3 regions of the Salinicola sp. RZ23 genome follow, and region 3 is predicted to be linked to each of the others. Evidence: predicted binding sites of a transcription regulator. Region 3 holds the regulator's gene; each other region holds the start of a gene.
The links. The regulator PhoB, encoded in region 3, activates phosphate uptake and scavenging genes when phosphate is short. The targets are predictions, from matches to a motif close to TGTCATANNNNTGTCANA.
Positions count from the first base shown of each region.

Region 1: DOM67_RS05745 (DUF6482 family protein) is a predicted target of PhoB. The motif match lies at 2,224-2,241, and genes of this name have one in related genera.
Region 2: ugpB (sn-glycerol-3-phosphate ABC transporter substrate-binding protein UgpB) is a predicted target of PhoB. The motif match lies at 6,886-6,903, and genes of this name have one in related genera.

Region 1 is NZ_PZJK01000006.1:197,271-206,946, forward strand. Features, by position in the region: gene DOM67_RS05740 (cryptochrome/photolyase family protein) at 121-1,683, shown strand; gene DOM67_RS05745 (DUF6482 family protein) at 1,805-2,107, opposite strand; gene DOM67_RS05750 (bifunctional diguanylate cyclase/phosphodiesterase) at 2,277-4,043, opposite strand; gene DOM67_RS05755 (hypothetical protein) at 4,181-4,474, opposite strand; gene dnaB (replicative DNA helicase) at 4,503-5,888, opposite strand; gene rplI (50S ribosomal protein L9) at 6,076-6,522, opposite strand; gene DOM67_RS05770 (hypothetical protein) at 6,539-7,390, opposite strand; gene rpsR (30S ribosomal protein S18) at 7,420-7,647, opposite strand; gene rpsF (30S ribosomal protein S6) at 7,671-8,084, opposite strand; gene rlmB (23S rRNA (guanosine(2251)-2'-O)-methyltransferase RlmB) at 8,417-9,238, opposite strand; gene rnr (ribonuclease R) at 9,238-9,676, opposite strand, start outside.
Region 2 is NZ_PZJK01000018.1:61,671-71,346, forward strand. Features, by position in the region: gene DOM67_RS18130 (amidase) at 1-116, shown strand, start outside; gene DOM67_RS18135 (M14 family zinc carboxypeptidase) at 170-2,023, opposite strand; gene DOM67_RS18140 (SLC13 family permease) at 2,266-3,567, opposite strand; gene DOM67_RS18145 (amidohydrolase family protein) at 3,667-4,500, opposite strand; gene DOM67_RS18150 (GntR family transcriptional regulator) at 4,683-5,420, shown strand; gene sbmA (peptide antibiotic transporter SbmA) at 5,574-6,800, shown strand; gene ugpB (sn-glycerol-3-phosphate ABC transporter substrate-binding protein UgpB) at 6,970-8,292, shown strand; gene ugpA (sn-glycerol-3-phosphate ABC transporter permease UgpA) at 8,375-9,250, shown strand; gene ugpE (sn-glycerol-3-phosphate ABC transporter permease UgpE) at 9,250-9,676, shown strand, end outside.
Region 3 is NZ_PZJK01000001.1:251,604-261,279, forward strand. Features, by position in the region: gene DOM67_RS01070 (siderophore-interacting protein) at 1-349, shown strand, start outside; gene DOM67_RS01075 (M23 family metallopeptidase) at 402-1,271, opposite strand; gene DOM67_RS01080 (methyl-accepting chemotaxis protein) at 1,411-3,078, opposite strand; gene phoR (phosphate regulon sensor histidine kinase PhoR) at 3,357-4,694, opposite strand; gene phoB (phosphate regulon transcriptional regulator PhoB) at 4,703-5,392, opposite strand; gene ubiA (4-hydroxybenzoate octaprenyltransferase) at 5,577-6,494, opposite strand; gene DOM67_RS01100 (amino acid permease) at 6,769-8,283, shown strand; gene DOM67_RS01105 (glutamine synthetase) at 8,320-9,676, shown strand, end outside.

The sequences.
Region 1 (9,676 bases), on a different contig from region 3:
GCCTGCCCGTCCCTCGTCGACTTTGCGGATAGCGCCTGGCGACAGTCTACCACTCCCGCCTTGCTTAACCGCGATTAACTTATACGATTAACATCATGTGTATAAGTCATGGATAACATCATGTCGCGCCCCCTGATCCTGATACTCGGCGACCAGCTCAGCGAGACGCTCGACGTCCTCGCCCAGGCGCCGGAGGAGGCGGTCATCGCCCTGTGCGAGGTCCGCGCCGAGGGCGAGTACGTGCCGCACCACCCGCAGAAGATCGTGATGCTATTATCGGCGATGCGTCACTTCGCCGACACCCTGCGCGACAAAGGGTATCAGGTGCACTACAGCACCCTCGATGACGACGACAACCGCCACGACCTGCTCGACGAGGCGGAGCGCCTGGCCGACGCCTATGCCTGCGACGAGATTCGTGTCACTCACCCCGGCGAGTGGCGGTTGTTCGAGCGCATCCAGCGTCGCGGCACCCGCTGGCGGCTCTATCCAGACAACCGCTTCTACTGTTCGATCGAGGCGTTCGGGCAGTGGCTGGCGGGGCGCAAGCGCTGTCGCATGGAGGATTTCTACCGCCATCTGCGCAAGCAGACCGGGCTGCTGATGTGCGCAGGCGAACCGGCCGGAGGCCAGTGGAACTTCGATCACGACAACCGAGCGCCGATCGCCGACGATCTCGACTTCCCCACCCCACCGCGCCACCGTATGGACGCCACCACCCGGGCGGTGGCCGAGCAGGTATCGACCCACTTCGGCGATCATTTCGGCACCCTGGAAGGCTTCAACTGGGCGGTGACACGGCGCCAGGCGCTGGGCGACCTGCGCCACTTCATCGACCATGCGCTGGCCGACTTCGGCACCTATCAGGACGCCATCAGCGACAGCGAGCCGCTGCTCTACCACTCGCGCCTCGCCGCCGCCATGAACATCGGCCTGCTCTCGCCCCGGGAGATCTGCGAGGCGGTGGCAGCGGCATGGCAGGAGGGGCACGCGCCGATCAACGCCGCCGAGGGCTTCATCCGCCAGATTCTCGGCTGGCGCGAATACGTACGCGGCATCTACTGGCAGCGTATGCCCGGCTACAAGCAAGAGAACCGGCTCAACGCCCGACGCGGCCTGCCAGCCTTCTACTGGCACGGTGAAACCGATCTGCGCTGCCTGCAGCGGGCGATCGAGATGACCCGCGACAACGCCTATGCGCACCATATCCAGCGCCTGATGGTCACCGGCAACTTCGCCCTGCTGTGCGGTGTCTCCCCCGCCGCCCTGTGCGACTGGTACCTGGCGGTCTACGCCGACGCCTTCGAGTGGGTCGAGCTGCCCAACACCCTCGGCATGACCCTCTACGCCGACGGCGGCTATCTCGGCTCCAAACCCTACTGCGCTTCGGGCAAGTATATCGATCGCATGTCGGATCACTGCCGCCACTGCCGCTACGACGTCAAGCAGGTGACCGGCGACGACGCCTGCCCGTTCAACAGTCTCTACTGGCATTTTCTGGAGACCCACCGCGCGCAGCTCAAGGACAATCAGCGCATGAAACTGATCTATGGCAGTTGGGACAAGATGCAGCCGACACGCCAAGAGGCGATCCTGGCGCAGGCGCAGGCCTTTCTGGATCGACTGGACAGTGAGAAGCCGTATGGCCGCGGCGAGCATGCCGAAGGCTACCAGCGCCGCTGATGCAAAGGCACGACACCGCTATCAGGCAAGTCCTCGTCGACTTGCCGCGGTGTGTGGATGAAGCGTCGGTTGGTTGGGATCGAGGCGCGGATTCAGCGCCGGGGATGGCGTGAGTAAGCGCTCAGAAGACCAGCGGCATGCGTGACAGCAGCGGGTCGTGGTAGTGCGGCTCGTGGCCGACGATCTCGTCGTTGGCGACCTGCTGAACGAGATAGGCACGGTGGATACCGGCCTGCTTGAGTTCCCCGTAGACATCGTCGAGAGAGCGGAACAGCATCGGTTTGCTGCGTCGCGTCAGCACCTGAGTCGAGCCATCTTCCGGCTCCACCATCACCTGGTAAAAGCGGCTGCCGGCGTGGGCGATGACGCGAATCTCGAAGTTGTCGTGATCGCGGGAAAAGCGTTCGAGCTCCTTGAGGTCCATGGTTCCCTCCTGTTCGGGTTGCATGTGCGAATACGGCGTCCAGCCTTCCCTGCTGGACACCCGACTGGCGCGCGGCCCATCTGGACTCGCGCATCCTGACCATTAGGTCGGATCTTTGTTAAGACTATATGTCAGCGCGGGAGTTTGCAGTACAAAAGCGCCACCCCGGTCATCGCTTCGGATAGCGCTGCTCCCTCCGCAGGCTCACCACCACGCGGCCATGGGGAGCCCGTTTGGCCGCGCTCTTGAAGCGGCTCCATAGGTCGCCGAAGCTGTCGACATGAGCATCCGTCGGTACCCGCAGCGCGATGATCGACAGCCGGGTGTGCGGGAAGAAGCGCCACTGGTCGAAGCGATCCTTGGCCTCGAAGCCGCCGGCGCGGCGCTCGGCCTCCGGCAGCAGCTTGAGACTCTCGACGCCGAAAGCCCGCTGCAGCGCGGCAAGCCGCCGATGCAGGTCGGCGCTGCTGTCGAGCAGCAGGACGAAGTCATCACCGCCGAGATGGCCGAGGAAATCCTCATCGCCGACGAACTCGTCCAGCACCCGTGCCACGGTCAGGATCATCTGATCGCCGAGCGCGTAGCCGAAGCGGTCGTTGAACGGCTTGAAGTGATCGAGATCGAGATAGCAGGCGACGAAGGGCGTGTTCTGCCGCTGATAGTGGTCGAGGGCGGCGCGAATCGGCCGATTGCCCGGCAGTTGGGTGAGCGGATTGGCCTGACGCGCCAACTGTACCTGCTGTTCGGTAAACAGCTGCAGCAGATTGATGACATGACCGATGCCCAGATAGCGACCGGCATCGGTGATGATGAAATCCTCGTCGCGCATCGACTCGTCACGCCCGGTCACCTTGCGCGAGACCCGCTCGAGCGGTTCGCCCGCCTCCACGCACAGCGCCCGTGTCTGCATCACCGTCTCGACCGGCTGGCGCCCGTGGAGATCGAAGCCGTAGCGCCGACCCAGCAGCGCCATCAGCTGTTGGCGTCCGAGCAGGCCGAGCGGCCGTTGGCACTCGTCGACCACGGCCAGGGCATTGGCGTCCGGATGGCGACTGAAATGGGCCGCCGCCTCGGACAAGCTCAGGTCGCGGGAGAGCGTCGGCAACGCCACGCTGAGACGGCGAATCTCGGTCACCACAGCGCCCTGACGCCGCGCCGCGGCCAGCGTATTCAGCTGCGATTCCAGCGCTGCACGCGTCGTCTTCGGCACCGGGCTGGGCCGGGCGAAGAGCCAGCCCTGGTAGAAGTCGGCGCCCAGCTCCAGCAGCGTCTCTAGCTCGCCCTCGCGCTCCACCCCCTCGGCGACCACACGGCTGCCCAGGCTATGGGCGATATCGATGATCGAGCGCACCAGGCGGCGCTTGACCCGGTCGCGGTCCAGATTGCTGACGAAGTGGCGGTCGAGTTTGACGTAGTCGGGATTGAGCTGCGACCACAGGCGCAGCCCGGCATAGCCATCGCCGAGATCGTCCAGGGCGATGGCGAAGCCCATCGCCTGATAGTGCCGGGCGGCATCCGCCATCAGGTCGGGATCGACCCCTGACGACTGCTCGGTGATCTCGATCACGATCTGCGGCGGGCTCAGGCCGTGGACGGCGAGTAGCTCCACCGTCTGGCCGCTGATGTGTGAAGGGTCGACCAGGACTTCGGGCGCGACGTTGAGAAACAGCAGCTCGCTGAGCCCGGTGGCGACCCACTCCTCGACCGCACGCTCGCGGCAGAGCTGCTCCAGCGACGCTAGCTCGCCGGCTGCGCGGGCGGCCTGGAACAGCGGTAGGGGTGAGTCGCAGGGCGCGCCATAAGGGCCAAGGGCCAGCGCCTCATAGCCCAGCACCCGCCCCGCAGGCACGCTGACGATCGGCTGGAAGTGCATGCCCAGCTCGCGCGTCTCGAGCAGGCGTCGAAGCGCCAAAACGGCAGCATCGGTGTTGTTCATGCCGGTCAGTGTGGCAGCGGTGTCATGCCCAGCAGCGTGACAGCGACGCATGACAGTGCAATGACAACAGGCCTGCCGGCCAGCACCGCAGCCACGCCGGGCGCGCGGCGCGGCTCCGGGAGACGCTAGCGCAACACTTACTGGTAGTCGGCGGGGTCGATCGCCTTGCCCAGGGAGTTGCGGTCGATCCAGCGCCCCGCCTTGGCTTCCTTGTAGCGGAACACCACGCGGTCGCCCACCACCACCGGCAGCTCCGCATCCTCGGTCTGATAGCTGTAGAGCTCGCCATCCACGGTCAGCCAGTGCCGGTAGAGATCCGGCATCCCCAGCCACTCCTTGAACGGCCCCTCGCGCTCGAGCTTTTCCAGTTGTCCGCGAACCTCGATCTTGGGGACGCGTTGACGCCGCCCGCGCTGAAAACCGCCTGCCATCGCTTTGACTCCTCAAACCTGTGATGCGTTACTCGTAATGCTGGCCGTAGCTGTCCGGGGCCAGATCCTCGAACCGCGTGTACTTGCCGATGAACGCCATGTGCACGGTCCCGATGGGACCGTTACGCTGCTTGCCGATGATCAGCTCGGCCAGCCCCTTGTTGTCGGGATTATCGCTATTGTAGACCTCGTCGCGGTAGACGAAGGCGATGACGTCGGCGTCCTGCTCGATGGCGCCGGATTCACGCAGGTCCGACATCACCGGGCGCTTGTTGGGGCGCTGCTCGAGCGAGCGGTTGAGCTGCGACAGCGACACCACCGGGCAGTTGAACTCCTTGGCCACGCCCTTGAGCGAGCGCGATATCTCGGAGATCTCCGCGGTGCGGTTCTCGGACAGCCCCGGCACCTGCATCAGCTGCAGATAGTCGATCATCACCAGTCCGACATTGCCGTGCTCGCGGGCGATTCGACGCACCCGCGAACGCAGCTCGTTGGGCGACAGCGCCGGGGTGTCGTCGATGAACAGCTGCTTGTCCTTGAGCAGGTTGACCGCCGAGGTCAGTCGCGGCCAATCCTCGTCCTCGAGCTGGCCGGTCCTGACCCGGGTCTGGTCGATGCGCCCCAGCGACGACAGCATACGCAGCATCAGCGACTCCGCCGGCATCTCCATCGAGAAGACGATCACCGGCTTGTCACCGGCGACCACCGCATGCTCGACCAGGTTCATGGCGAAGGTGGTCTTACCCATCGACGGGCGCCCGGCAATGATCACCAGATCCGAGGGCTGCAGCCCCGAGGTCATCTCGTCGAGGTCGCGGAAGCCGGTCGAGATGCCGGTCATCTGGCCCTTCATGTTGAACAGCTCGTCGATGCGATCGACCGCCTTGGTCAACAGCTGGCTCATGCCCTGAGGGCCGCCGAACTTGGGCCGCGACTCGCTGATCTGGAACACCAGCCGCTCGGCCTCGTTGACCAGCTCGTCAGAGGCGCGCCCATCCGGCGAGTAGGCGCTGTCGGCGATCTGCCGCGAGGCCTGGATCAATTTGCGCAGGGTGGCCCGCTCGCGCACGATGTCGGCATAGGCACGAATGTTGCCCGCCGAGGGCGTATTGCGCGCCAGCTCCGCCAGATAGGCCAGGCCACCGACACTTTCGAGCTGATCGCGCCGCTCCAGCGCTTCCGACAGGGTGACCACGTCGAGCGGCTGGGTCGCCTCGGCCAGCTCTGCCATGGCGTTGTAGGTGAGCCGATGCTCCTGACGATAGAAGTCATCCGCCACCAGCCGCTCGGAGACGGTGTCCCAGCTGGAGTTGTCGAGCATCAGCCCGCCCAGTACCGACTGCTCCGCCTCCAGCGAGTGCGGTGGCAGCTTGAGCTTGGCCGTCTCTTGATCGTTATCGACGCGTTCGTTCATGCCTGGCCATCACCCTCGACAATTCGCTGCCGTCATTTGCCGCACATTCTACCCAGCCGGCGCCGCGACTCGCCACGCTCGCCGGCGCCGCTCGGGCGTGCCGATCGTGTGGAACACGCACCCATCAAAAAAGGCACGTGGGGCCTGGGCCCCACGTGCCTTGAGCATCGCTGCGCGGGAAAACCGATTACTCGGCAACCACCACGACGCGGACGCTGGTGCTGACTTCGGCGTGCAGCTGCAGCGCGATGTCGTATTCGCCGGTCTGGCGAATCGGACCTTCCGGCATGCGCACTTCGCTCTTGGCGACGTCGAGACCGGCCTGGACCAGCGCTTCGGCCAGGTCGCGCGGACCGATGGAACCGAACAGCTTGCCTTCGTCGCCAGCTTTGGCGACCAGCGACAGTTCGATTTCGGACAGCTGTTCGGCACGGCTTTCGGCTTCCGCCTTGCGCTCGGCGGCCTGAGCTTCGAGCTCGGCACGCTGGGATTCGAACGCGGCGACGTTGTCCTTGGTGGCCGGCACGGCGAGGCCGTAGGGCACCAGGTAGTTGCGGCCGTAACCGGGCTTGACGGTGACCTTGTCACCCAGTTCGCCAAGCTTGCCGATGTTATCGAGCAGAATGACTTCCATTCTCGTGAACCTCTCGTCAATCACTGCGTGTCAGGCGACCGCGAAAATCCGCGAAGGTATCCACCAGTGCCAACAGCAGTACAATCAAAATCGTGGGCCAGGTAGTCAGCAGCAACGCATAGAAACCGACCAGCCAGAACCCGCTCATTCCCTTCAAACCGATCAAACCATGAACCAGCGCCACGCCAGCCACCAGCAGCGGCACCCAGGCCAGCAGGCTGGCGGCGGGCACCGCCAGCAGCATGCCCAGGGCAGTGGCGCCGATCAGCAGCGCCAGCTGCCCACGCGAGAGTTTCAACGAGTGAAACTCCTCGCGGAACCCGCCGGGGTTGTAAAGCCCCGCCTGCCAGCTGCGGGCCAGGGCCAGACAGCCGATGCTCACCATCAGCACCACCAGGCCGGTGACCCCGCCGATGACCAGTGCGGCCATCTGCTGGGTGTCCACGCCCTGGGCCGAGAGCCGATCCAGCATGCTGGAGACCTCGGTCGAGCTGCGCCGCAGCTCGTCGAGCAGCGGGCCGGCACCGCCGGCGGGCACGAAGATGCCCAGATGGACCAGCACCATGCAGACCGCGGTACCGGCGAGCAGGGTATCGGTCCAGCGCAGGCGCGCCCGCAGCACGGTAGCCATCAGCGCCACCAGCAGAATGCTCGCCAGCGGCACCGAGTCGCCCTCCATCCACCACCAGCCGGCGGGTATGGCAGCGGCGACCAGCACCGGCGCGGCGCTAGTGAGGCCACGCCTCAGCGTAACCAGCCCGGCGACCGCGGCACTGAACCAGAACAGCCAGGGCACCAGCGCCGTCAGCGCTGCCACACCCACCGCCTGCGGCGTACCGCGCATGATCCAACGGGCCAGTCCCAGCATGACGCCTCGCTATGGTTATCCGGGCCGGATTATTGGTGGCTGTCGGAGTACGGCAGCAGTGCCAGGTAGCGCGCGCGCTTGATGGCGGTAGACAGCTGACGCTGGTAACGCGCATGGGTACCGGTAATACGGCTGGGAACGATCTTGCCGGTTTCGGTGACGTAGGCTTTCAGCGTATCGATGTCTTTGTAGTCGATGTACTTCACGCCTTCGGCGGTGAAGCGGCAGAACTTACGACGACGGAAAAAACGTGCCATGTGAGTCTCTCCTCAAGCGGTGATCAGTTGGCTTCGGTAGCGGTTTCGGAACGCTCGGAACGCTCACGGTCGCCACGCTCGGAGGACTTGTCGTCACGACGACGGCTGCCCTTGTCGTCGGCCGGCTTCATCATCGGCGATGCTTCGGTGACGGCTTCCTTGTTGCGCACGATCATGCTGCGGATGATGGCGTCGTTGAAGCGGAAGATGTTCTCGATCTCGTCGAGGGTCTCGCCGCTGCACTCGACATTCATCAGCACGTAGTGCGCCTTGTGGATCTTGTTGATCGGGTAGGCCAGGTGGCGACGGCCCCAATCTTCGAGACGATGCACGGTGCCGCCGTTTTCGGTGACGAGGCTGGTGTAGCGCTCGACCATGGCCGGAACCTGCTCGCTCTGGTCCGGGTGGACCATGAACACGATTTCGTAGTGACGCATGTTAGCTCCTTTCGGTTTGGCAGCTTCTGCGGGGTGATCGCGGTAACGCGCACCGCGAGAAGCAAGGAGTCGATTCCGGATCGCGCAAGCCTGCCACGCGCCGGATATTCGGACCTGTGAACGCCTCGCCGCTCCGTTGCCGGAACGCACGAGCGCGGCTCTGCGAGCAGAGCCTGCCCACAGAACCGCGTAATTGTAGAGATCGAGGCAGCCATGCGCAACCGCTGACGCCGTGGTGTCGGCAAAGATAGCGGACCGGAGATGGCACATCGAAGAGCGGGTACAGCGGCGACATGCGTTACCGAGACCCGCTGGCGCAGCGGGAATCGGCCTCAACCTTGGGCGGCGTGGCGCTGGCGTACCACCTCGAACAGACACACCCCGGCGGCAACGGAGACATTGAGACTGGTCACCTGCCCCTGCATCGGCAGCTTGACCAGCCCATCGCACGCCTCCCGGGTGAGGCGCCGCATGCCCTTGCCCTCGGCGCCCATCACCAGCGCGCAGGGGCCGCTGAAATCGGCCTCGAACAGCAGCGTGTCGGCCTCGCCGGCGGTACCGGTGATCCACACCCCCTGCTGCTTGAGCTTCTCCAGGCAGCGCGCCAGGTTGGTCACCTGGAACACCGGGACGCTCTCCGCCGCGCCGCAGGCGACCTTGCGCACCGTGGCATTGAGCGGTGCCGACTTGTCCTTGGGCACGATCACTCCGTGCACGCCGGCCGCATCCGCACTGCGCAGACAGGCACCGAGGTTGTGCGGATCGGTGATGCCATCGAGGATCAGCAGCAGCGGCGGCGTCTCCTCCTGCCACTGCTCCAGCCGCCACCACAGCGCAGTCTCGTTCTCGGCCACCAGCGGCGGGCAGAAACCGACCACCCCCTGGTGCGCCGCCGGCCCCGACAGCGCATCCAGCACTTCGCGCGTCACCCGCTTCAGCTCGCAGCCGGCGGCATGCGCCTGGGCCAGCAGGTCGTCGAGGCGCTGCTCGGCGTGCCCCTGCTGGACCCAAAGTACCCGCGGCGGCTGATCACGCGCGAACAGCGCGCGGACCGCGTGCACACCGTAGACCGGCTCGAGACCGTCGGGGGTGCGCGGGCGCTCCGGCGTGGGCCGCGACTTGCGCGGCCGTTCGCGCTGGGGACCCCGTGCCATCAGCGCTTACCGCGCCGCGGCCCGCGGGAGCGGCGCTGACCGCCGCCACTGTTGTCGTCGCCGCCCTGGCGCTCACGCTTGCCCGGGCGCTGCTTGCGCTTGCGCGCCCCCTGTTCGGCAGATGCCTCGCTGGCGCCGCCGCCCTCGGGCTTGCGCGTGCGCGGCGTCTTGCGGTGGCGCGGTGCGGCATCGGCGAGATCGAAATCGATCTTGCGGTCGTCGAGGTCGACCCGCGCCACGCGCACGGTGACGCCATCGCCCAGACGATAGGCGACGCCGCTGCGTTCACCCTTGAGGCGGTGCTTCTCCGCCTCGTAGTGGTAGTAGTCGGAGGGCAGCGAGGTGACGTGCACCAGCCCCTCGACGTAGACGTCATCGAGGCGCACGAAGATCCCGAACTGGGTCACCGAAGCAATGGTGCCCTCGTAGGTCTCGCCC
Region 2 (9,676 bases), on a different contig from region 3:
TGGGGCTGCAACTGATCGGCGCACCGCGGGATGACTGGGGGTTGCTGCAACTGGCACGTCTCTACGAGCGCATCAGCGGCGAGCTGGCCCCCATGCCCGCCGCGCTGAACGGTTGAGGCACCTCATCGGCCGATCGGCACCAGACCCGCCCCGGAGGTATCCCGGCCACTCACGTCGGGTCCGGTTCGAGGAGCGCCGCCGGCAGACGCTGAAAGGCCTCGTAGGCCGCCAGCACCGTGGCCCGCTGGGCCGCGGCGGCGGCCTGGAAGGCGTCGGTGTAGACGGTCTCGTCGGGATATTCGGTGATCAGTGTCAGCGGCACCCGGTGGCGCTCGTCGACCGCGAGCCAGCAGGGAAAGCCGTTGATCCGCTCGAAGCCATCGTCGCCGGCGTGGGCGTTGAACTGCGCCAGTTGGCGCCGATTGAGTGCCTGCAGCGCCGCCTCCTCTGCCAGCGCCCGGGTGACCGCCTCCAGCAACCAGCGCGCGGCCGCCTCCCAGCCCGGGCGATAGCGCAGGATCAGGAAGCATCCCTTGGGGATCGTCCACATCTCGAAGCCCCGCGGCACATAGCCGGAGAGCGGCCGGGTCCACTCGTGCGCCGGGTAGCCATGCAGATTGAGGTGCAACTGCGCACCGCTGAGCTGCTCGGCCTGGCTGCGGATGGTGCTCTCGAAGCGTGCCGGCTCGCGGTACTCCAGATCGTCGCCCAGCGCGGTGTAGCGGGCGGCGTGGTGCATGTGCCTTGGGTTGTCGGCGATCAATTGCTGGTGCAGCGCATAGCCGTCCGGGTTCTCCAGCGGACACAGGGTGAAGTGGGCGCCGGGCCGACGCGCCAGCGTGAACGCCGCCTGCAGCGAGCCGGCAGGCGATGAGGTCTCGTTGGCATGCTGGCCGGCGGAGATTATCACCGCACGGTCACGACCGGCGATATGGCACCCGCTCAGCGTGCGCCCGGCGACCGAGCGCGCCTGGAAACGGCTGCCGGGCAGCGCCGCCAGCGCGGCTTCGATCACCGCCGGCGGCAGCGGCCCCTGGGGCGCCGAGAGCTGGGCCTGCCAGTCGCCCGCGGGTATGGCCGGAAGTGTGGCCTGCGGTAATGCCGCGTGGGCGACGGCCCGCACGCTGAGCGTCTCGCCGCGACGCACTTGGGGCACGATCTGGCCCGGCTGCAGATGGCGGTCCCCCGGCGGGCGGCCGCTGCGACGCTGGAAGACCTCCAGCAGCGAGAAGTAGAGCTCCTCGTGGAGCGCCTCGCGCAGCGACAGCACCTCGTCGTCGTAAGCCAGCGGCTCGTCGTCCACCGGCAGCGTCACCGCGATCTCGAGCCGCGCGAAATAGGGCTCGTTCCCCCAGTCGGCATCGCGGATCGCACTCACGCTGTCGTGATAGAGCGCCTCGAAGGCGGTCCACAGCGCCCGTCCCCCACTTGCCGTCTCGGCCGCTTTCTCCTCCATCGCCGCCCCCGCCAACCCACCCTCGCGGCACCAGCCGCAGGGCGAGAGCGCCGGTTCGCCGGTGAAGTCGTCATGCACGCGGTTGGGCGCCAGTACCTCGCACTCGCGCTCACGCCCATCGGCATAGCGCAGACGCAGCCGGTAAACCGGCAGCGCCGCCCGGCACACCCCGGCGACGAAGCGAAACGCCACCTGTGGATAGCAGGCGGCGAGGGGGTAGCTCTCCAGGCGGAAGCGCTGCTCGCTGGCCTGGGGGTGGCGCGGATAGATGACTTCGCAGGCGAGGAGATCGCGGGTCTCGATCTCCTCGCGGAAGGCGCACAGCAGCGGCTTGTAGGCGGAGCGGCAGCACGCCGCGATACCGCGCTCGGCCAGCGCCGCCTCGGCCTGGCGCCGTGTCGCCCGGTCGTCGAAGGTCCAGGTCTCGAGGCGCTCACCGCTGAACTCGGCGGCGAGCGTCGTCAGCGTGGCGGCGTAGGTTCGAGAGAACAGCTCAGTGGCAGAGGCGCCGGTGACAGAAGCGTCGGTAAAAGCGGTGTCTGTGGCAGAGACAGCTGACGGGCTCAAGGCGGGCTCCTGATGGTTGATGACATCCTGAGGGCCGGCCGTGCACGCCCGCCGGCCAGCGCGATGCAATAGCGCAGTGTAGCGCGCATCGGGCGCTGCTCGGCGTCTCCTGGCACCCGACGTCGATTCGCTCGCCGCGAACACGGATACGGCGCCGCGGATACGCAGAGACACAGAAAGACCAAGGGCGGCATCGAGGATGCCGCCCTTGGTGTAGCGCACGTTGATCCCGCAGACGGTGCCTAGAAGATGAAGGTCAGCAAAAGGTTGAACACCATCGCCGCGACGAAGCCCAGCGGTGCGGCACGGAACAGCAGCTTCGGCAGCAGGCCGGCGCGGGCACGGTCGTCAGGGCAGGAGCCGAGGATCAGGCTGCCGCCGGAAGAGAACGGCGAGATCGAGGTGGCCTGGGCGCCGACCACGATGGCGATGAAGATGATCATCGGATCGATGGCCAGGGTGTTGGCGATCGGCAGCACCAGCGGGAAGAGCGCCGGAGTGACTACGCCCAGCGTGCTGGCGAACAGCGACATCAGCGCCGCCGCCACGCCGAAGGCGACCGGGATCAGCGCCGGCGGAATATTGGTGCCGATCCACGAACCCAGCAGATCGATGGTGCCGGCCTTGATCGCCACCGAGATCAGCATGCCGACCCCGCAGATCATGATGATGGTGCCCCACGGCAGCGAGGCGATCGCCTGACGCTCGTCGCCCAGCTTGAGCAGCAGCGCGATGACCGAGAACACGCTGGCGATCAGGCCGATGTCGACCTTGGCGTTGACGAAAGCGACCGCGGCATTGTCCGGCAGCAGCAGGCTGGCGATCGGCGGCAGCAGCACTGTGGCCATCATGATCAGGGTCAGGGTCAGGGTGGTCTTCTGCTCGCGGTTGAGCGGCGACGGGCGTTCGACATGTTCCAGTGAGGCCACCGCGCTGCCGCGCCGGCGCCCGACCACGATCAGCCCGGCGAGTACCACCACCGGCACGATCAGAGTACTGGCGAAGATACCCAGGGCGTTGAGGAAGGCCTGGTTGTCGGAAACCCCGGCGCTGGTCATCAGGGTGCGGAAGATGATCCCGCTCTGGCTGGAGACGAAGTTGGCCCCGGCCAGCGCGCCGTAGTTCACCGCCATGCCGCCGACGATCAGGCTAAGCCCGGTGCGATTGCACAGCAGCAAAGTGATCGGCGCCATGAACGCCAGCACGGTGTAGTAGCCGGCGCCGAGCCCGGAGATCACCGTGGCGGCGAGGAAGATCGCGAACGGCATCAGGCTGGGCACGTTGCGGCAGCGATACATCAGATGCTCGGCGAGCTTCTCCAGGGTGCCGTTGACGATGGCGAAGCTGTAGAACAGGCAGACCGAAAAGATGATGAAGAAGATCTTCAGCGGCCAGGTGGCGATCACCTCCTTGGGACTCATGCCCATCCCGAAGCAGCCGATCAGATAGGCAAAGGCGATCGCGAACAGCCCGATATTGAGCTTGAAGCGGTAACCGAGAACGATGGAGACGATGATCGCCCCCACCACCAGCAGACTCATCATGTCAGTTCCCCTCGTGCGTGATCCCGGTACCGGCGCATCCGGCTCCCGGTGTGATGTTATTGGCGTGCCTGCGCAGGCGGACGCTCATGTCTCTGTCATTCACTCCCCGCTCAGCGCGATCCGAAACAGCCGCGCCGGGTTGTCGACCAGCACCTGGCGGCGCTCCACCGGGTCGGGCAGCAGTCTCTCCAGCAGCGCGAACTGGGCGTCGTAGTCGGTGTCGGCCTCGAAGCGGGTGTGCGGCCAGTCACTGCCCCACAGCAGGTTCTCACTGTGGCCGTAGGCGTCGCGCAGGCGCTCGATCGAACGGCTCGCCTGATCCAGACTCGAGCGGCTGCGATAGGTGGCCGACAGCTTGACCCACAGCGGCTGGTACGCCATCCGTGACAGCAGGGCGCGATGCGCCGGGTTCACCGGATCGATCTCCCCGCCCGGCAGGCCGAAGTGATCGATCACCACGTCGCAGCCAGCGCCCAGGATCGGTGCCACCACGCTGTCGAGATCCTCCATCCCGCGCTGGATCTCCACCGACCAGCGGCGCCGGGCCAGATCCGTGAAGAATCGCTGCCACGCTGCCGAGGCGTAGTCGTCGAGCGTCTTGCCGATCAGGTTGAGGCGCACGCTCACCACCCCGGCGTCGGCCAGCGTGTCCAGCGCCGCGGCGGAGATCGTCGGCTCGACCACCGCGGTGCCGCGCAGCCGCTCGGGATAACGGCGTAGCGCCGCCACCAGATAGTCGTTGTCGGTACCGAGAAAGCTGGGCTGCACCAGGACACCGTGCGACAGGCCACAGCGGTCCAGATGTGCCAGATACGTTTCCACCTTGGCGTCGTAGTCCGGGCTGTAGCGCCGCCCCTCAGCCAGCGTCAGATCGCGCTGGAAGATGTGAGCGTGAGTATCAACGCCCGTCACGACCTTGGCAGTAGACTGCATCTAGGAATCCTTGAATCACGTGATATAAACCTGTGCAATCGAGCACATGCGGTCGCTTCGACCCAACTATTCATATATATGAATAGTTGAATTCTCAGCATACACGCTTTTAGTCGCACTTGGCGTTACCTACGACTAAAGGTGATACATTGAGATGAATAACAGGCAGGGAACCCAACGTGATGAGAACTTCGGGCACGCAGACCGACGAACGTCTGCCGCTCTATCAGCGCCTGCGCGACGACATGCTTTCGCGCATCGCCTCTGGGGAGTGGACCCCCGGCATCGCCATCCCCACCGAAGCGGAACTCACCAAACAGTACGGCGTGGCGGTGGGCACCCTGCGCAAGGCCGTGGACACCCTGGTCCGGGACGGCCTGATGGAACGCAGCCAGGGTCGCGGCACCTTCATTCGCCGCCCCAACTTCCAGGGCTCTCTGTTCCGCTTCTTCCGCCAGGTGGATACGCTCGGCGAACGCCAGGTACCCACCAGTCGAATTCTGAGTCGAACCCGAATCCAGGCCTCGGAGAGCGTGGCCCAGGCACTGGAGCTCGCCCCGGAGAGCGAGGTGATCCGGCTCGAACGGCTGCGTCAGATCGGCGGCAGCAACGTCTCGCGGGAGGAGATCTGGTTGCCGGCGTCACGCTTCGGCGGATTGATGTCGGTGGAGCCGGAAGCGTTCGGCAATCTGCTCTACCCCTTCTACGAGACCCAGTGCGGCCAGCTGGTGGCCTCGGCGCGCGAGACCCTCACCGTGGAGACCGCCGACGCCCGCACCGCCGAGGCGCTGGAGATCGCCCAGGGAGCACCGGTGGTGAACATCGAGCGCCTGGCACTGGGTTACGACGGCACCCCGCTGGAGTACCGCCGCACCCTGGGGAATGCCGAGACCTTCCGCTACCAGGTCGATATCACCTGAGACGATGGCCCGTTAGCGGGTACCGCCACTCTCCCGGTGGCAGCCCGCGAGACGCGGGTAATGGCCGGTAAGGGAACGTAACGCGCGCGTCACGGTCGATGGAGAGGGGCCCGCGATCCCGGGCCCGCTCCCATCGCCGCTCAGGACGTCACCGTGTTTCGATCCTTCTTTCCCCGACCCGCGCTGCTCGCCGTCAGTGCGCTCGTCTGGTCCCTGCTGTGCCTGGTGCTCTGGGACACCACCGCCAACGCCTGGGGCGCCGTCATCGGCCTGCCTCCGCTGGCCCCCGGCGCCGAGCTGCCGATCGACGTCTCGCGCTTCTGGGCCCCGTCGTTTTTATGGTTCTATCTCTACTATGCGCTGTGCACTGCGCTCTTCGCTGCGGCCTGGTTCCGGTTCAGCCCGCACCGCTGGCAGCGCTGGTCGATTCTCGGCAGCGCGCTGATCGTGTTCATGACCTACTTCTCGGTTCAGACCAGCGTCGCGGTCAACGCCTGGTACGGGCCGTTCTGGGACATGGTGCAGCAGGCCCTGGGCGGTGACAGCTCGGTGAGCGCGGCCGATCTCTACCGCGAAATGCTCGCCTTCGCCGGGATCGCCTTCGTCGCGGTCACGGTGGGCGTGTTCAACCTGTTCTTCGTCAGCCACTACATCTTCCGCTGGCGCTGGGCGATGAACGACTACTACATGCACCACTGGTCGCGCCTGCGCCACGTCGAGGGCGCGGCCCAGCGCGTCCAGGAAGACACCATGCGTTTTTCCACCACGCTGGAGGGGCTGGGCGTGAGTCTGCTCAAGTCGGTGCTGACGCTGATCGCCTTCCTGCCACTGCTGGTGACGATGTCGCACAACATCACCGAGCTGCCGCTGATCGGGCACGTCTCCAACGCTCTGGTGTGGTCGGCGATCGCCTGGTCGCTGTTCGGCACCCTGTTTCTGTCACTGGCGGGGATCAAGCTGCCGGGGCTGGAGTTTCGCAACCAGCGGGTGGAGGCGGCCTACCGCAAGGAGCTGGTCTACGGCGAGGACGCCGCCGAGCGCGCCCGGCCGGCCACCGTGGCGGAGCTGTTCCAGGCGGTACGGCGCAACTACTTTCGGCTCTACTGGCACTATGCCTACTTCAATATCGCGCGCATCTTCTATCTGCAGGCGGACGTGGTCTTCGCCTTCATCGTGCTGGCACCCTCGATCGTCGCCGGCAAGCTGACCTTGGGTCTGCTGCAGCAGATCCTCAACGTCTTCGGCCAGGTGCGCGACTCCTTCCAGTATCTGGTCAACTCCTGGTCGACCATCATCGAGCTGCTCTCGATCGTCAAACGCCTGCGTACCTTCGAACGGGTGATCGAAGGCGCACCGGAGGCCCCCCAGGCGGCAACCTGAACGATAACGGCAGGGCGCGCGCCGTGCCCTGCCGACGTCGTTGACCTCGTGCCGTCATCTCGCAGTCACGACGCCATCATCCCCGTGACATCCGAATGTCACAGTACTGACATCGTGCCGTCCTAGGGTACGCACCACACCCTGTAACGCCCTGTCAGGAGATGTCACCGTGCGCCTTAGCCACCTGCTTCCGTTCGTCGCTGTCACCGCGCTATCCCTCTCCCCCTCGGCCCAGGCCGCCACCACCATCACCTGGTGGCACGCCATGGAGGGCGTACTCGGCGAGAAGGTCAACGCCATCGCCGACGAATTCAACGCCTCCCAGGACGACTATGTGGTCAAGCCCGTCTACAAGGGCAGCTACAGCGACAACCTGACCGCGACCATCGCCGCCTTCCGCGCCGGCCAGGCGCCGGCGATCACCCAGGTGTTCGAAGTCGGCACGGCGACGATGATGAGCGCCAAGGGCGCGATCTATCCGGTCTACCAGCTGATGCAGGACACCGACACGCCGTTCGATCCCGACGCCTTCCTGCCGGCGGTGAAGAGCTACTACACCTCGAGCGACGGTCATATGCTGTCGATGCCGTTCAACTCCTCCACCCCGGTGCTCTATTACAACCAGGACGCCTTCGCCAAGGCCGGCATCGAGACGCCGCCCAAGACCTGGGCCGAGCTCGGCAAGGACGCCCACAAGCTGGTCGAGAGCGGCGCCGCCGAGTGCGGCCTGACCACCGCCTGGCCGAGCTGGACCCAGCTTGAGAACTTCAGCGCGGTCAATGACCTGCCCTTCGCCACCCAGGCCAACGGCTTCAATGGCACCGACGCCCGCCTGGTGTTCGACCAGCAGCCGGCCACGGTGGCCCATATCCAGGATCTGGCCGAGTGGCAGAAGAGCCACGCCTTCGAGTATGGCGGCCGCGCCGACAACGGCACCAAGCGCTTCCAGTCGGGCCGCTGCGCCATGCTGACCACCTCCTCCGCCTCGCGCGCCGGCATCCAGGAGGCCGCCAAGGGCAAGTTCGGCTTCGGCATCGCGCCGCTGCCCTATGACGCCAATGCGGTGAGCCAGCCCCGGAACTCGATCATCGGTGGGGCCTCGCTGTGGGTCATGCGGGGGCAGTCGGACGCGGTCTACAAAGGCGTGGCCGAATTCATGAACTTCCTCTCCTCACCGGCGGTGCAGGCCGACTGGGCCAGCTTCACCGGCTATGTGCCGATCACTACCGCGGCCTACCAGCGCCTGAAAGACGATGGCTTCTACGCCAAGACGCCGGGCGCCAGCGTGGCGATCGACCAGCTGACCCGGGGCACGCCGGATGACAACGGCCGCGGCCTGCGCCTGGGCAACATGCCGCAGATCCGCAATATCATCGCCGAGCAGCTGGAGAAGGCGTTCAACGGCAGCGAAACCGCTGCCCAGGCGCTGACCACCGCCGCCAAGCGTGGCAATGCGGAGCTCGAGCAGTTCGAGCGCAGCGTCTCGAACTAGGCACCCATTTCCGGCGTCGACACCCCTTTCTCCTGCTGAGTCCCTGAAAGCGGGCGGCGCAAGCCGCCCGCTGCCGATCAAGATGACCACCTTCGAACGTCACTCCCTCACCCCGTGGCTGCTGCTGGCGCCCCAGCTCGTCGTGGTCGCCATCTTCTTTTTCTGGCCCGCCGCCGAATCGCTGCGCCAGGCGTTCTACGTGCAGGATGCCTTCGGCCTCGGCGAGCGCTTCGTCGGGCTCGCCAACTTCCAGCACGTGCTCGCCTCCCCCGGCTACTGGCACGCCTTCGGCGTCACCGCGCTGTTCAGTCTGCTGGTGGCGGCAGGCGCCATGGGCCTGGCGCTGCTGCTGGCGGTGCTCGCCGACCGCGTGCTCCATGGCGCCAGGCTCTATCGCGTGCTGCTGACCTGGCCCTATGCCGTGGCGCCGGCGGTGGCGGGTCTTCTGTGGCTGTTCATGTTCGACCCGGTGCTCGGCGTGCTGACCCACGCCCTGGCCGCCATCGGCGTGCACTGGGATGCCCAGCTCGATCCCGGCCAGGCGCTGGCGCTGGTGGTGATCGCCTCGATCTGGCAGCAGATGAGCTACAACTTCGTGTTCTTTCTCGCCGGGCTGCAGATGATCCCCGCCTCGCTGCTCGAAGCCGCCGCCATCGACGGCGCGGGCCCCTTCCGGCGCTTCTTCGGTATCACCCTGCCGCTATTGTCGCCGACCGCCTTTTTCCTGCTGGTGATGAACAGTGTCTACGTACTGTTCGAGACCTTCGCCACCATCGACAGCACCACCCTGGGCGGCCCCGGCGGCGCCACGCGCACGCTGGTCTACAAGCTCTACGAGGATGGCTTCGTCGGCCGTGACCTGGGCGGTTCCAGCGCCCAGTCGGTGCTGCTGATGATATTGGTCGGGGTGCTCACCTTCATCCAGTTCCGCTACCTCGAACGCAGGGTCGCCTACTGATGCGCTATCGTCGTCCCGGCCTCGACGGCCTCACCCATCTGCTGCTGATCATTGGCGCGGTGATCTTCGGGCTGCCACTGTGGCTCGCACTCACCGCCTCCACCCACAGTGCCGGCGACCTGCAGAGCGGCATCGCCCCGCTGTGGTTCGGTGACCAGGGGCTCGCCAACTACTGGCAGCTACTGTCCCAGCCGATGCCCGGGCTGGGGGTCAGTGCGCTGCGCCTGCTCGGCAACTCGCTGGTGATGGCGCTGGGCATCGCGCTGGGCAAGATCGCGATCTCGCTGCTGGCCGCCTACGCCATCGTGTTCTTCCGTTTCCCCTGCCGCACACTCTGCTTCTGGCTGATCTTCGTCACCCTGATGCTGCCGGTGGAGGTGCGCATCGTGCCGACCTACGGCGTGGTGGCGCGCTTCGGGCTGATCG
Region 3 (9,676 bases):
TCTGCTGGCGGGGGACGAGACCGCGCTGCCGGCGATCTCGCGCCTGCTCGAGACGCTGCCGGCCGAGGCGCGCATCGAGGCGTGGCTGGAGGTCGAGTCGCCGGCGGACCGGCTCACGCTGCCGGCCCATCCCGGTGCGCACCTGCACTGGTGCTACCGCTGCCAGGGCCATGCCCCCAGCACCCAGCTCGCCAGTGCAGTGATCGCGGCGCTGCCGGCGGCGGACAGCGATCGCTTCGTGTGGTTCGCCGGCGAGGCCGAGGTCAGCCAGTGCCTGCGCAAGCGGTTGAAGAGCGAGTTCGCGCTGGCCAAGGGGCAGCATCTGGTCACGGGCTACTGGAAACGCTGAGCTTCATCTGAAAAATGTCTGTGCTCGCCGATCTTTCAGACGAAGCTCGGGCTCATCGAGTCCTATCGAGCACCAGCAGGGGATCGATACGCGTCTCGAACCAGTTCATGCCCCAGTGCAGATGCGGCCCGGTGGCGCGGCCGGTAGCGCCCACCGCGCCGATCACCTCGCCCTGGTCGACGTGCTGGCCCACCGCCACATCGATCCGCGACAGATGCAGGAAGTTGGAGCTGATGCCGTAGCCGTGATCGAGCAGGACGGTGCCGCCGGTGAGGTAGAGGTCATCGGCGAAGGTGATCACACCGCTGGCCGGCGCCTTCACCGGGGTACCGGTGGCGGCGGCGATATCCATGCCCGAGTGGGCCGAGCCGGGGGTGCCGTTGTAGACCCGCTGGTTGCCGAAACGCCCGCTGATGCGGCCCTTCACCGGCCAGATGAAGGGCTCGGCGAAACCGACCCGGTCGTCGTCGCGGTGACGCTGGGCGCTCACCGCGGCCTGCTCGCGGGCGATACGGGCGGCGATCTTCGGCGGCGGCGAGACCGTCTTCGGCGGTACGCCGTTGATGCGTTCGATCGGCCAGTCGCGCGGGGTGATCGCCACCGACGCCTGCTGCTGTCGGCCATCCGGTGTGACGATCTCGATCGTCTGGGCGCCCTGGGCATCGCGGCCGACGCCGAACACCACGGTGCCATAGCCGGTGACCCGCAGCGCATGCCCCGCCACCTGGACCTGACTGCCCGGCGGCACCCGCCCGATCACCATCGAGCCCTGCTCGACGCTGGCAGGAAAGGTGATCGCGACCGGCTCCGCCACGGCAGCGGCGGCCCACAGCCAGAGCGTGGCGGCCAGCAGCAGGGTGGTCGGGCCGTGGCGCCAGCGGCGCCGAGCAGGAAGAGATCGCGGGCGGGTGATCGACGGCATGGGCACGACGCTCCAGCAGAGGTGAAAGCGCCCATCTTAACCTGTCGTTGTCCCGAGATGGCGTCGGCCGGCGTGGGTATCGGCCAGGGTTGCCGTCAAAGAGAGTGGGGCCGGCGTGCCGGCCCCCGCTGGGATGGGATCAGAACGACTCCCAATCCTCTTCGGTGCTGGTCATGGCCGGTCTGCGGGTCGCGCTCAGGCGGGGCGCCGGTGCCTGAACCTGAGCCTGAACTCGAGCCTGGACCGTGGGCGCGGCGGCCGGGGTCGGGCGCGATTCCCCCTCGGCGATCTGGAAGCCGGCCAGAGCCTGCTCCAGGCGCTGTACCTGTTCGTTGAGGGTCGCTGCTGCGCTGCTCGCCTGCTGGACCAGCGAGGCATTCTGCTGGGTGACCTGATCCATCTGCACCACCGCCTCGTTGACCTGGTCGATGCCGTTGGACTGCTCGGCGGAGGCGACCGAGATCTCTTCGATCAGATCGGTCATGCGCGAGACCGAATCGACCACCCGGCTGATGGTCTCGCCGGCCTTGGCGACGATGCCCGAGCCCGCCTCGATCTTGCGATTGGAGGCGTCGATCAGCTCGCGAATCTCGTGCGAGGCGTTGGCGCTGCGGCTGGCCAGGGTACGAACCTCGTTGGCGACCACGGCGAAGCCGCGGCCCTGCTCGCCGGCGCGTGCCGCTTCCACCGAGGCGTTGAGGGCGAGGATATTGGTCTGGAAGGCGATCGAATCGATCACTGCGACGATCTCGGTCACCTGACGCGAGCTGTCGGTGATGCCCTGCATGGTGGAGACGACCTCATCCATCATCGCTCCGCCCTCGCTGGCGGTGGTGCGCGCCTGGCCGGCGAGGCCATTGGCCTGGCGGGCGTTCTCGGCGTTCTGACGCACGGTCTGGGTCAGCTGCTCCATGCTCGAGGCGGTCTCGCCGATCGAGGCGGCCTGCTGGTCGGTACGTGCGGCCAGATCCTGGTTGCCGCTGTGGATCTGACCCACGCCCACGGTGATGGTGGTGGAGGCCTGACGCACCCCGCCCAGGGCATCGGCCAGATGCAGGCGCATGCCCTCGATGGCGTGCAGCAGGCTGTGGCGGTCATTGGGCTTGAGCGTCAGCGCTCGGGTCAGGTCGCCCTCGGCAATGCCCAGCACCGCGTTGCGCGCGTGGCGCGGGTCGCCGCCCAGGTCGCTCAGCACGCTGCGGATGATCCACGCCATCACCAGGGTGATGCAGAGCCCGATCGTGCCCGCGATCAGCCCCATCTTGAGCACGCCCATCCAGAACGCATGCTGGATGTCGCTGACATAGACGTTGGCGGCCAGATACCAGTCCCAGGCGGGGACATGGCGCACATAGTTGATGCGCGAGACGTCGTCGCCGTCGGCGTTGGTCGAGGTGTACTCCAGGGTGCCGTCGTCGGGCGAGTCGGCCAGCGCCTTCAGTTCGCGATAGAAGTAGACGCCGTTGTCGTCACGGAAGTTGCTCATGTCGGTGCCGATCGCCCGCTTGGGGTGATAGACCAGGTGAATCTTGCCGTCGAAGGCGTAGACATAGCTGCCATCGAGATCGAGCGCCGACAGGTCGCGTCGCGCCAGATCCTGCGCCGTCTCGATGCTGAACTCGCCCTGGGCGGCGCGATCGGCGTAGCGCTGCACCAGCGTCTGGGCGCTGGCGACGAAGCTCTTGAGGCCCTTGACGCGCTCGGCCATCAAGGTGTCGCGCTTTTCCAGGGCCATCCAGCCCACCAGCACCAGCATGCCGAACCACATCAGTCCCACCGTGATCCAGAGTTTTTGCCGCATCGTCATCGCGAAAACCGTCCTTATCCGAGGTATCTGCCGATTCATCTAGAGGAATGGATTATTAGTCCGCCCCCTTTATCGGCAGTTTCTACTTAAGATTGAGATAACGATTCGCACTGTTGCGATGTGGAACTCGGAAGCCGGCCGGAGGGTGGCACGCCGGCGCGGTAAAACGCGATCAGCCATTCTGGCGATAGGATCGGGAGGGAGTGCTGGCAGGTGGGAGTGCTGGCCGGCATGCGAGCAGCGATCGCCGTGGGCCGGCATGGCCGTGACGGCGTCGCTCAGGGGGAGGGCGTCGAGCCTGAGTCGGCCTCGATCAGCCGCGTGGCGGGGAAGGCGCAGCGGAAGCGGGCGCCCATGCCGGGCCGGCTGACGATCTCGAGCTGAGCGTCGTGACGCAGCAGCACGTGCTTGACGATGGCCAGTCCCAGGCCGGTCCCGCCGGTGGCGGCGCTGCGCCCCTTGTCGACGCGGTAGAAGCGCTCGGTCAGGCGTGGGATGTGTACCGGATCGAAGCCCTCGCCATCATCTTCCACCTCGATTGCGGCGCCGTCGTGCCAAGGCTTCCAGCGCAGCGTGATGCGGCTGCCCTCGGGGGTGTAGCGCACGGCATTGAAGACCAGATTGGAGACCGCGCTGCGGATCTCCTTGGTGTTGCCGACCAGATGGCGCGTTTCGTCGACCTGCAGCGCGATCTGCTGGCGCCCCGCGCTGAGCCCGCGGGCGTCGTCGACGACGCTCTCGAGCAGGACGCGGACATCGAGGAGGTCGCGGTCGTTGTCGGGGCTGTCGATCTCGAGCCGTGACAGCAGCAGCAGATCCTCGACCAGGTTCTGCATGCGTGTGGTCTGCGCCTGCATCTGCGAGAAGCCTCGCTGCCAGCGCGTCGGCAGCTGTTCGGCATGGTCGGAGTAGGTCTCCAGATAGCCGGCCAGCACGGTCAGCGGTGTGCGCAGCTCGTGGGAGACGTTGGCGACGAAGTCGCGGCGCATCATCTCCAGCTGATGCAGCCGGGTCACGTCGCGCACCATCAGCAGGCGTTCATCATCGCCGAACAGGGTGATATGGAACTGCAGCGTATGGGCGGCGTCGATCGGCGAGGGGATCATCAGCGGCTCGCGGTAGTCGCGGGCCTCGAAGTAGTCGACGAAGCGCGGATCGCGCAGCAGGTTGGTGATCGGCTGGCCGCGGTCATGGTCGGGCTGCAGGCCGAGCATGTCGGAGGCGGCGCTGTTCCACCACTCCAGGTCGCCGCGCGGATCGAGCATCACCACGCTGTCGCGCATCGCCTCGCAGGAGTCCTGGATGCGCCGCAGGATATCGCGCAGCCGGCGCTGCATCTGGCTCTGTGCCTTCTGGTAGGTGTAGAGACGGTCGAACAGATCGCCCCACACTCCGGTGCCGGGTGGTGGCGCCTCGCGCGGATGGCGCAGCAGCCACACATAGAGCAGGCGCACATGGCGCAGATGCAGGAAGACATAGAGCCCTAGCCCCGCGGCCAGCCCCCAGCCGAGGCCGGCGAACAGCGCGTCGAACAGTTCGCCCAGCAGCGTGCCCATCGCGCCGAGCCCGAACAGCATGTAGCCAAGGCGCCACAGTTCGTTGATCCAGTAGCGCACGCTGCGACTTACTCCCTGATCGAAAAGCGGTAACCGGTGCCGCGAACCGTCTGGATCAGATGCTGATGCGTCTCACCCAGCGACTTGCGCAGCCGGCGGATATGCACGTCGACGGTGCGCTCCTCGACGTAGACGTTGCCACCCCAGACCTGATCGAGCAACTGGCTGCGGGTGTAGGCGCGCTCCTGATGGGTCATGAAGAACTGCAGCAGGCGGTACTCGGTGGGGCCGATCTCGAGCGCGCTGCCGTGGGAGGTGACGCGATGGCTGGCGGGGTCGAGCTTGAGCCCCTCGACCTCGACCGCCTCCTCGATGCCCGGCGGTGTGGCCCGGCGCAGCACCGCCTTGAGCCGGGCCACCAGCTCGCGCGGCGAGAACGGCTTGGTGATGTAGTCGTCGGCGCCCGCCTCGAGCCCCTGCACCTTGTTGTCCTCCTCGCCCTTGGCGGTGAGCAGGATGATCGGCATCTCGGCGGTGGCCTCCTCGCGCTTGAGTCGGCGCGCCAGCTCGATCCCGCTGGTGCCTGGCATCATCCAGTCGAGCAGCATCAGGTCCGGCTTGTGATCCAGCGCCATGGCGTGGGCGCTCTGGGCGTTGTCCGCCTCCAGCACACGATAGTCGGCCATCTCCAGTGCCACCGCGATCATTTCGCGGATGGAGGGCTCGTCGTCAACGATGAGTACGGTCTTGGAGCTCATGACAGGCCTCGAGTGAGCCGCCGGTGGATGTGCGCGTACAGCGGACAACCTTCCGGCCGTGACAGAACGGTGACGATTACAGCGTGGAAATATGACAAATACATGACATCGGTGTCATCCCGGCACGAGCCAGCGTCGAGATCATCGCTCCGCGCGGCGGTCAGCGGCCGATGCCCTCAGCGGCTCATAGCACCGGCCACAGGCTCAGCACCACGCCGGCGAACAGCAGAAGCCCCGACCAGAAGTTGTTGAGGAAGGCCTGGAAGCAGGGGCCGCGCTCGCGCTCACGGATCAGCCACTGCTGATAGAGGAAGGTCGCCGCCATCGCCGCCAGCCCCAGCCAGAAGAACCCGCCCAACGTCAGCCGTGCCCCGATCCAGGCCAGCAGCGCCAGCGTGGCCAGCTGCAGCAGACCGATGATCAGCTTGTCGGCGCGGCCGAACAGGCGCGCGGTGGACTTCACGCCGATCTTGATGTCGTCGTCGCGGTCGACCATGGCGTACTGGGTGTCGTAGGCCACGGTCCAGGCCAGATTGGCCAGCAGCAGCAGCCACGCCTCCATCGGCACGCTGCGGCTCACCGCCATGAACGCCATCGGGATGCTCCACGAGAACGCCAGCCCCAGTACCACCTGGGGCAGATGGGTGTAGCGCTTCATGAAGGGGTAGAGCGCGGCCAGCGCCACGCCGACGAAGGAGAGCAGGACCGTGGGCAGATTGGTGAAGCAGACCAGTACGAAAGCGGCCGCCACCAGCACCGCGAACAGGATCTTGGCTTCGCGCTCGCGAATGCGACCAGTGGCCAGCGGGCGCTCGCGGGTGCGCTTGACGTGGCCGTCGATCTTGCGATCGGCGTAGTCGTTGACCACGCAGCCGGCGGCGCGCATCACATAGACGCCGAGCACGAAGATGATCAGGTTGGCGCGATCCGGCAGGCCGCCGGCGGCGAGCCACAGCGCCCACAGCGTGGGCCACATCAGCAGCCAGGTGCCGATCGGCTTGTCGAGCCGGGTCAGACGCAGGAAATCGGGTAGGCGAGCCAGGCCCCGGGGGCGTGGCGCGGGGTCGGCGACGGTGACGGAATCGGGGCCGGCGGCTGACATCGAATTCTCCAGAACGGCGAGCGGGACGCGACTGGCTGGACCTTACACCACAACCCCGCCGGCAGCGAGGTGCGGCAGTGGGCGCAGCGATGGACGTGGCGATGAGGGCACGATAGGGGACGGGCCGTCGCGATAGGGATTGCTTTTGTCTCCCCGACGTGCTCAGACTCGAGGTGGGCGCGGTCAGCGTAGGTCGGCGTCGCCCCGGGGGTGTCGACGACGCTGGCGGCAGTGGGATCGCGAGACTGGGTGGCTCGATCCTGGGAGTAGAACAATGACAAACCACGCTAAACCCTCCGCCGGCATCCACTACCAGCAGCAGGATGCCAGCTACTTCGACAAGCGCGGCCTGCGCCGCCACGCCGGCCCCTGGTCGCTCTGGGCGCTGGGCGTGGGGGCGGTGATCTCGGGCCACTACTCGGGCTGGAACCTGGGGCTCGCCTCGGGCGGCTGGGGCGGCATGGCGATCGCCACCGCGATCATCGCGGTGATGTATCTGGGCCTGACCTTCTGTATCGCCGAGATGTCGCCGGCCCTGCCGCACACCGGCGCCGCCTACTCCTTCGCGCGCTCCTCCATGGGGCCCTGGGGCGGTTTCGTCACCGGGCTTTGCGAGAACGTCGAGTACGTGCTCACGCCGGCGGTGATCGTGTTCTTCATCGGCGCCTATCTGGGCAGCATCTTCGAGACGCCAGCGGCGTTCCAGCCGGTGTGGTGGCTGCTGGGCTATCTGCTGTTCGTCGGCCTCAACATCGTCGGCGTCGAGCTCTCGTTCCGGGTGACGCTGGCGGTGACCCTGCTGGCGCTGGCGGTCCTGGTGGTGTTCTGGTTCAGCGCCTTCACCCATCTCGATTTCTCGACCTGGGCGCTGAACATCGCACCCGGCGGCGGTGAGCTCGCAGGCGGTTACGGGCCGCTGCTGCCGATGGGCATCGGCGGGGCGCTGGCGGCAATGCCCTTTGCGGTGTGGCTGTTCCTGGCCATCGAGCAGCTGCCGCTGGCCGCCGAGGAGTCGGTCGACCCGCGGCGTGACATGCCGCGCGGCATCCTGCTCGGCATCACTACCCTGATCATCTCTGCCACGCTGATCCTGGTGCTCAACCCGTCGGTGGTGGGCGTCGGCGCCTATGCCCTGAGCCAGTCCGGCGAGCCGCTGCTGGACGGTTTCCAGGCCATTTTCGGTGCCGGCACGGCCAAGTTCCTCGCGCTGCTGGCGCTGGTCGGATTGATCGCCAGTTTCCATACCATCATCTTCGCCCAGGGCCGCCAGATCTACTCGCTCTCCCGTGCCGGCTACTTCCCCACCTTCCTCTCGGTGACCCACGGCACGCGCAAGACGCCGCACGTGGCGATGATCGGCGGCGCGCTGGTGGGCCTGACGATCATGCTGATCTGCTTCTTCGGTCTCGGCACCCAGGAGGGCTCTGCGGTGATCGGGGGTACCCTGCTCAACATGGCGGTATTCGGCGCCATGTGCTCCTACATCGCCCAGGCCCTCTCCTTCATCCTGTTGCGCCGCCATCATGCTCATATCGAGCGCCCCTACCGCAGTCCCTTCGGGATTCCCGGCGCCGTGGCGACCATCGTCATCGCGCTGATGACGATCTACTTCCAGCTCAGCGACAGCACCTACCGGGTCGGCGTGATCGGCGTCGCCCTGTGGCTGGCGGTGGGTATCTGCTACTTCGCCTTCATCGGGCGGCACCGTCTGATCCTGTCGCCGGAGGAGGAGTTCGCCATGCAGCGAGGCGAGCAGGCCGCGGACGACGACGATGGTCGCGCGGCGTAACCCCGATCCCCCTGACAGCGTGAGCGAGGAACGGCCATGAGTGATCACCAAGCCAGAACCGTGCGTACCGCCGCCCAGGCGCGCGAACTCGTCGAGGCGCGCGGGCTGAGCCACGTCAAGGTCGGCATGTTCGACATCGATGGGGTGATGCGCGGCAAGTACATGCAGCGGGACAAGTTCTTCGCCGCCCTGGAGAAGGGGTTTGCCTTCTGCGACGTGGTGCTGGGCTGGGACAGCAAGGACGAGCTCTACGACAACGTCGCCTTCACCGGCTGGCATACCGGCTATCCGGATGCGCCACTGCGGATCATCCCCGAGAGCTGCCGCGAGGTGCCGTTCGAGGGCGACATGCTGCTGTTCCTGGCCGAGTTCGAGGGCGAGGCCGGCCAGCTCTGCCCGCGCGGTCTGCTCAGGCGCGTGCTCGCCCGCGCCGCGGCGCTGGGCTTCGATGTCTTCGGCTCGCTGGAGTACGAGTTCTTCCTGTTCCAGGAGACCCCCGAGTCGATCCGTGAGAAGGGCTTTCGCCAGCTCAAGCCGCTGACCCCGGACATGATGGGCTACTCGATGCTGCGCAGCTCGGTCCACGGCGAGCTCTACCACGATCTGCTGGCGCTGGCGGAGGCGATGGACTTCCCCATCGAGGGGCTGCACACCGAGACCGGCCCCGGGGTGCTCGAGGCGGCGATCGGCGTCGACGATGCCCTGGCCGCCGGCGACAAGGGGGCGCTGTTCAAGACCTTCACCAAGGTGTGGGCACAGCGGCGCGGGTTGATGGCGACCTTCATGGCCAAGTGGTCGCCGGACTACCCCGGCCAGAGCGGGCATATCCATCTCTCGCTGCGCCATCATGACGATGGCCGTTCGGCCTTCTACGATGCCGACGCGCCCCACGGCATGAGCCAGATCCAGCGCCAATTCGTCGCCGGCCAGCAGCGTCTGATGCCGGAGCTGCTGGCGATGTTCGCCCCCACGATCAATAGCTACACTCGGCTGATCCCCGGTTTCTGGGCCCCCACCGATGCCACCTGGGGCGTCGAGAACCGCACCTGTGCGCTGCGCGTGATCCCCGGCTCGGCGCATTCCCAGCGGGTCGAGTATCGCCTCGGCAGTGCCGATGCCAACCCCTATCTGGCACTGGCCGCCGCGATCGGCTCTGGGCTCTACGGCATCGAGCAGGGGCTCGAACCGGAGGCGCCGATCACCGGCAACGCCTACGAGCTCGAGCACCCGGCGTCGCTGGCACTGCCGCGCACGCTGTGGGATGCCGCCGGCCGCCTGCGCGGCTCGGGTGCCGCCCGCGAGCTGTTCGGCGACGCCTTCGTCGAGCACTTCGCCGCTACCCGCGAGTGGGAGGAGCGCCAGTTCCGTCGTCATATCACCGATTGGGAGTTGG